Regions from separate parts of the Mycobacterium sp. E2327 genome, predicted to be linked through region 2. Evidence: predicted binding sites of a transcription regulator. Region 2 holds the regulator's gene; the other holds the start of a gene.
The links. Region 2 encodes LexA, which represses DNA repair genes until DNA is damaged. Its sites were predicted from a motif close to CGAACANNTGTTCG; they were not measured.
Positions count from the first base shown of each region.

Region 1: a site for LexA is predicted at 1,939-1,952, ahead of cofD (2-phospho-L-lactate transferase). Genes of this name have one in related genera too.

Region 1 is NZ_LZKE01000014.1:10,889-14,297, forward strand. It holds gene A5712_RS01715 (phosphomannomutase/phosphoglucomutase) at 1-338, opposite strand, end outside; gene A5712_RS01720 (DUF3499 domain-containing protein) at 442-891, opposite strand; gene A5712_RS01725 (metallopeptidase family protein) at 1,066-1,488, shown strand; gene A5712_RS01730 (WhiB family transcriptional regulator) at 1,502-1,840, opposite strand; gene cofD (2-phospho-L-lactate transferase) at 2,161-3,153, shown strand; gene A5712_RS01740 (coenzyme F420-0:L-glutamate ligase) at 3,150-3,409, shown strand, end outside.
Region 2 is NZ_LZKE01000141.1:26,770-30,178, reverse strand. It holds gene nrdR (transcriptional regulator NrdR) at 1-112, opposite strand, end outside; gene A5712_RS16760 (LysM peptidoglycan-binding domain-containing protein) at 179-673, opposite strand; gene lexA (transcriptional repressor LexA) at 974-1,660, shown strand; gene A5712_RS16750 (LGFP repeat-containing protein) at 1,669-3,409, opposite strand, start outside.

The DNA.
Region 1 (3,409 bases), on a different contig from region 2:
CCGTTATAGGCCGCCGGGTTGTGGCTCGCGGTGAACATCGCGCCCGGGCAGTCGAGCAGCCCCGAGGCGAAATAGAGCTGGTCGGTGGACGCCAGGCCGATCCGCACCACGTCCAAGCCCTGGCTTTGCACCCCGCCCGCGAACGCGGCGGCCAGCGCCGGCGAACTGTCCCGCATGTCGTGGCCGATCGCCACCCGCGTGGCACCCTCGCCGCGCATCAGCCTGGCGAACGCCGCGCCCAGGTCGGTGACGAGCGACTCGTCGAGTTCCTCGCCGACCAGCCCGCGCACGTCGTACGCCTTGACGACACGGTGAACGGTCGCGGCGGACCGGGACATGCGAGACTCCTGACGCTCCTGACTGTGGACTCTTGGCGCCAGCCTATCGGCCCGAGGAAAGGCTGTGGCGCGTTAGACCTGGGTGGACCGGCCTAGTCCCGGCTTAGTCCGAGGGGTCGGGCAACACCCGCAGATGCCCGCGGCGCCGACCGGAACGATGCTCGGGAGGCGCGAGCAGCCCGCTGCTCGGCGCGGTGGCATGGGCCCCGGCGTGCTGGATGTGCGGATCGGCAAACCCGTTGACCGGCGTGGCCCCGTAGGGCACGGCCGCGTCGCCCGGGCGGCCCTCACGCACCGCGTCGGCCAGGGCGACCAGGTCGTCCTCGTCGGGGTGGACGGGCTCGGCAAGCAGCGGTCCGGCATGGCGCACCAGCTCCCAACCGCGGGGCGCGGTGATCCGGCCGGCGTGGCCGACGCACAGGTCCCAGGAGTGCGGTTCCCGCGCGGTGGCCAACGGGCCCACCACTGCCGTCGAATCCGAGTAGACGAACGTCAAGGTCGCCACGGCATAGTGCGGACACCCGGGCCGGCAACAGCGACGGGGAACGTTCACGACCGAAAGGCTATCGTGCGCAAACGCCACGGAAGCGCCGGACACGCGCATCCGCCGGACCCGCGATTCCCAACCGTTACCATCGGCCCGATGAGTGATTCCCGCGGCTCCCCGCAAAGCGATCGGTCGCGGCGTCGTTCGGCTTCCTACCGTGCGACGCGCCGGGGCCGCGACATGCGCGGCCCGTTGCTGCCGCCGACGGTGCCGGGGTGGCGCAGCCGGGCCGAGCGGTTCGACATGGCGGTGCTGGAGGCCTACGAACCGATCGAGCGACGCTGGCAAGAGCGGGTGTCGGAGCTCGACGTGGCGGTCGACGAAATCCCGCGCATCGCCGCCAAGGACCCCGACAGCGTGCAGTGGCCGCCCGAGGTGATCGCCGACGGGCCGATCGCGCTCGCCCGCCTGATTCCGGCCGGCGTCGACGTCCGCGGTAATTCCACGCGGGCACGAATTGTCTTGTTCCGCAAGCCGATTGAGAGACGTGCCAAGGACACGGAAGAGCTTGGCGAGTTGCTGCACGAAATCCTGGTGGCCCAGGTCGCCATCTACCTGGACGTCGAGCCCTCGGTCATCGACCCCACGATCGACGACGAATGAGGTTGCGCGGGGGTCAGATGATGCCGCGCTTGAGGCGGCGGCGCTCGCGCTCCGAGAGGCCGCCCCAGATGCCGAAGCGCTCGTCATGGGCCAGGGCGTACTCGAGGCACTCGTGGCGCACCTCGCAGCCGAGGCAGATCTTCTTGGCCTCGCGGGTCGAGCCGCCCTTCTCCGGGAAGAAGGCCTCGGGATCGGTCTGCGCGCATAGCGCGCGGTCCTGCCACTGATCCGGCGTCGGCAGCGGCTCGGGCTCGGGCTCGAAAGCGACTGGGGCATCGGGAACCACAGTCAGATGCGGGCGGACGGATGCCGCCGGCAACGAGCCGATGGTGTTGTGCGGTGTGCTTGTCATGACGCCCCGAAGGTGCTCATAAGACATGCTTCGTCCGCCTCCTCAGGTTTGATTTGAGAGAGTGAGTGAGTTCCCACTGTTCTGATGTACAGACAATTCGAACATGTGATCGAATCTCGGTCTGCGACACCGGAATCGGCCGGCCAACCGGGAAATGACACTGATGTGATTAGACACTTGTTAACCTGCCCGGTCAAGCGTAATGGCGAATTTCCATATTATCTCGTGACCAAATTCCGGCGTTTCCGTTGTCTTGCGCGTTTCGGCGTGTCGATCACAGTCCCGACACGGGCAGTACTGTCGAGCCCTGTGAAGGTCAAGTGAAGGTCACCGTTCTGGTCGGTGGGGTTGGCGGCGCCCGGTTCCTGCTGGGTGTTCAACAGCTGCTCGGGCTGGGTCAGTTTTCGCAACAGGGCCAAGACGCCGGCGAACACGAACTGACCGCGGTCGTCAACATCGGCGACGATGCGTGGATCCACGGGGTGCGCGTCTGTCCGGATTTGGACACCTGCATGTACACCTTAGGTGGAGGTGTCGACCCGGAGCGAGGGTGGGGTCATCGCGACGAAACCTGGCACGCCAAAGAGGAATTGGCGCGCTACGGCGTGCAGCCGGACTGGTTCGGACTCGGCGACCGCGACCTGGGCACCCATCTGGTGCGCACCCAGATGCTGAACGCGGGCTATCCGCTGTCGCAGATCACCACCGCGCTGTGCGACCGCTGGCAACCGGGCGCGCGGTTGCTGCCGGCGAGCGACGACCGCTGCGAGACGCACGTGGTCATCACCGATCCAGCCGACGACAGCCGCCGCGCCATTCACTTCCAGGAGTGGTGGGTGCGGTATCGGGCCCAGGTGCCCACGCACAGCTTCGCGTTCGTCGGCGCCGAAAAGGCCAGCGCGACAGCGGAAGCGGTGGCGGCCATCGGCGAAGCCGACGTGATCCTGCTGGCGCCGTCCAACCCGGTGGTGAGCGTCGGCGCCATCCTGGCGGTCCCCGGCATTCGCGGGGCGCTGCGCGCGGCCGAGGCCCCCGTCGTCGGCTACTCCCCGATCATCGGCGGAAAGCCGTTGCGCGGCATGGCCGATGCGTGTCTCTCGGTGATCGGGGTCGAATCCACCGCGGAGGCGGTCGGCCGGCATTTCGGGGCGCGGCGGGCCACCGGGATCCTGGATTGCTGGCTGATCCACGAGGGCGACGAGGCCGACATCTCCGGCGTGGCGGTGCGCGCGGTGCCGCTCATCATGCGCGACCCCAAGGCGACGGCCGAGATGGTCGCCGCGGGGCTGGAGCTCGCGGGCGTGACGGCGTGACCGACCCCGTGACCGAGCACGGCACCGGCTCGGCGATCGAGATCATTCCGGTCACCGGGCTCCCCGAGTTCCGGCCCGGCGACGACCTCGCCGCCGCCGTCGCCGCGGCCGCCCCTTGGCTGCGCGACGGCGACGTCGTGGTGGTGACCAGCAAGGTGGTGTCGAAGTGCGAGGGCCGCCTGGTTCCGGCTCCGCGGGACGCCGCGGAGCGCGACCGGCTGCGCCGCAAGCTGGTCGACGACGAGGCGGTGCGCGT
Region 2 (3,409 bases):
AGCGCCGCCCGCATTCGGGGCAGGAGCGTCGGCGCCGAATCGCCTGGCCTTCATCGGTCTCCCGCGAGTCGATCACCCGGGAATCCGGATGGCGGCAGAACGGACAGTGCATGACCGCTCCTTCGCCGTGCTCACCTGCGGGGCCGCAGAACACCCCGAGCGTACCGCGACGCTGGTGTCAGCCGACCGGCGCGATCAGCGTCTGGCCGGCGGCCAGCGCCGGCGAGTTCAGGTCGTTGAGCTCGCGGATCCGATCGGCGACCTGGCGGGCCGGCGCTTCCGGCGCCACCCGGTGGGCGACGTCCTGCAGGGACTCGCCGGGCTCAACCCGCACGACGGCCAGCCGATCCGGCACGGCGGCGGCCGATCCCCCGGAGTCGCCGTTGACCGCCTGCCCGAAGTTGGCGACCAGCCCCAGCCACAGGGTGATGACCCCGGCGACCAGCGCCAGCCCCAGCGTCGTGGCCAGCGTGACGGGACGCCTGCGATGCGGGGCGACGGACATCGCGACGCCGGTGCCGTGGTAGCGCAGCGGCGTGCCGGCCGGCCTGGACGGGCCGGGCCGGCGCGAGCCGGTCAGCCCGTCCCGCCCTGGGTAGAGCCCCGGCACCGGCCCGTTGACCGGGCGGCGAACGCTGCTGGTACGCGGCGAGACGGTGTAGGTGATTGTCATCTTGCGTTCCTCCGGTCAGTTGTTCTCGCTCGTGTGTTCGACTATATCGCTCGTATGTTCGATGACCGAACATTTGAGCGAAGCGTGTCGAGCAAGCAAAACGCTAGACCGCACCACCGACAGATCCGGAAGCGCGACCTCTGACATGCAGCACAGGTACCCGATCCCCGCAAAAGTTACACACATGTGATTCAGCAGCTATAGGGTCTTGACGCCCCGGCCCAAGGGCCTTTGGGCCCCGGCGACACGCCAGTCGAACACATGTTTGATTCTTGGCCGCCCTCCCGCTACATTCAACCCATGAGCGACAGCAACGACACTCCCTCGATCAGCTCATCCGTCGATTCATCGCTGACCGAACGGCAGCGCACCATCCTGAACGTCATCCGCGAGTCGGTCACCACCCGCGGCTATCCCCCGAGCATCAGGGAAATCGGCGACGCCGTCGGCCTGACGTCGACGTCGTCGGTGGCCCACCAGCTACGCACGCTGGAGCGCAAGGGCTACCTGCGCCGCGACCCGAACCGGCCGCGGGCCGTGGACGTCCGCGGCAGCGAGGAAACCACCGAGGCGGCGCCCGTCACCGACGTCGCCGGCTCGGACGCGCTGCCGGAACCCAGCTACGTGCCGGTGCTCGGGCGCATCGCCGCCGGCGGACCGATCCTCGCCGAGGAGGCCGTCGAGGACGTCTTCCCGCTGCCTCGCGAGCTGGTCGGCGAGGGCACCCTGTTCCTGCTCAAGGTCGTGGGCGACTCGATGGTCGAGGCGGCGATCTGCGACGGCGACTGGGTGGTGGTGCGCCAGCAGCACGTCGCCGACAACGGCGACATCGTCGCCGCCATGATCGACGGCGAGGCCACCGTCAAAACCTTCAAGCGCGCCGGCGGTCAGGTGTGGCTGATGCCGCACAACCCGGCATTCGACCCCATACCGGGCAACGACGCGACCGTGCTCGGCAAGGTCGTCACCGTGATCCGCAAGGTGTAGCGGCCGGCTCAGTCGGCTTTGATGAAGCCGTTGGCCTGCGCGACTTCCTCACTGGCCAACCAGATTTCGGCCAGCGTGTCGTGGTAGAGCTCGCTGCCCGGGGTGTAGTACAGCCCGAAGCGGGCGCTGGCCTTGATCGGGTAGCCGTCGGGCGCCTGGTAGGGATCCTCCAGTGGCAGGTGGATCGTCGGGCGCCCACCGGCGGCCGGGGCGGCGTTGGTCGCAGCGGCCGCCGATTCCGGCACGTCTTCCTCGTCCGTGGCCGCGTGGCGCCCGGTTCGGGGCTCCGTCGCCCCTAGCGCCCCCGCGGCGGCCGCGGCGTCGGCGACGGCGTCGGTGGCGCCGTCCGGGGGTTCCGGCTCGGGATAGTCGGCGTCCGGTTCCTCGGCAACCGGCACCTCACCCACGTAGGCGGCTTCCGGCGGGGTGCGGGGAACCGCGACGTCCGGGTAGCCGGGATCGGCGTACTCGTCGTCTTCGTAGCCGGGCAGGTATTCGGTGCCCGTGTAGTCGACGTCCTCGGCGGCGACCTCGGGGTATCCGGCCTCCGCCTCGGGGACGTCGTCGTAGCCGGCCTCCGCCAGCGTCGCCCCAGAGGCGAGCGGGATGGAATCGGTGTCCACCGCGTCGGGGTCTTCGTCCGCGTCGGCGGCCCCGGCGTCGGCCCCGCGGGTCCAACTGACTCGCGGCGCCGGCCCGGCATCGTCCGGAAGCTGATGCTCCGGCTGCTCCAGGCCGAACGGGGCGTAGTCGGTGGCCGCCTCCGCGTCGTCGTGGCCCCAGTGGCCGTTGCCCGGAGCGTCGTAGCCGGCGGCGGCCAGGTCGCGCTCGGGCTCGTAGGCCCCGGTGTCGCCGGCGCCGCGCCGACGCCGGCGGCGGCGCCAGGTGAACGCCAGCAGCACCGCGAGCAGGATCAGCAGCAGAATCGGGATCGCGGCCAGCAGCCACCACCATTGCCAGGTGAACTTCTTGGCGTGCGAGGGCATCGCCGCGGTGCTCGGCTGGTTCTGCCCGGACACCTGCAGGCCCGACAGCAACGGAGCCAGGTTGGACGGGTCGGTGCTGAACGAGTTCTTCGCCCGGTTCCAGGAGATCTTGCCGCCGGTGAACTGCTGCGACACCACGTCGCCGTCCACGGCCTGGTCGCCAACCGGGGCGCCCAGCTTGCCGCTCGGACCGCGCAGCTTGTCCCACGCGGCCTTCATCGCGCCGCGCACGACGAACGCGCCGTGGTCGGAGGTCCAGAAGATGACCGGCTTGTCGGCCGCGGCGAACGTGGCGATCCGGCTGGCCGGGCCGATGCCGCCGTCGGCCTCGTTGGCGGTGGGGAAACCCAGGTCGCTGCCGGCCGGGCCGCCCAGCGACTCGTACTTGGCGAGGATGTCGGTCTCGAGGGCGTTGGCCCCGGTGGCCGGGCTGAAGAACACCTTCCCGTTGGCGAAGTTCTGCGCGACCCCGTCGCCGCCGATGGGATACGACCCGCCCTGCTTGGCGCCCAACGGGCCGCCGGCGCCGCCGGCCGCGCGCCAGGCCATGTTGATGGCCGCGTTCGGATCGATGGCTACCTGCAGGCCCTTGAGCTGGTCGGCCAGCGTCGCCGGGTTGGTGGTGAACTCCTTGGTTTTCCTGTTCCAGGAGATCTCGCCGCCGCTGAACTTCTGGGAGGTGACTTCACCGGCGTAGGTCTCGTCGCCGACCGGCGCGCCGAGCACGCCACCCGAGCTGCCGAGTTTGTCCCAGGCGGCGTTC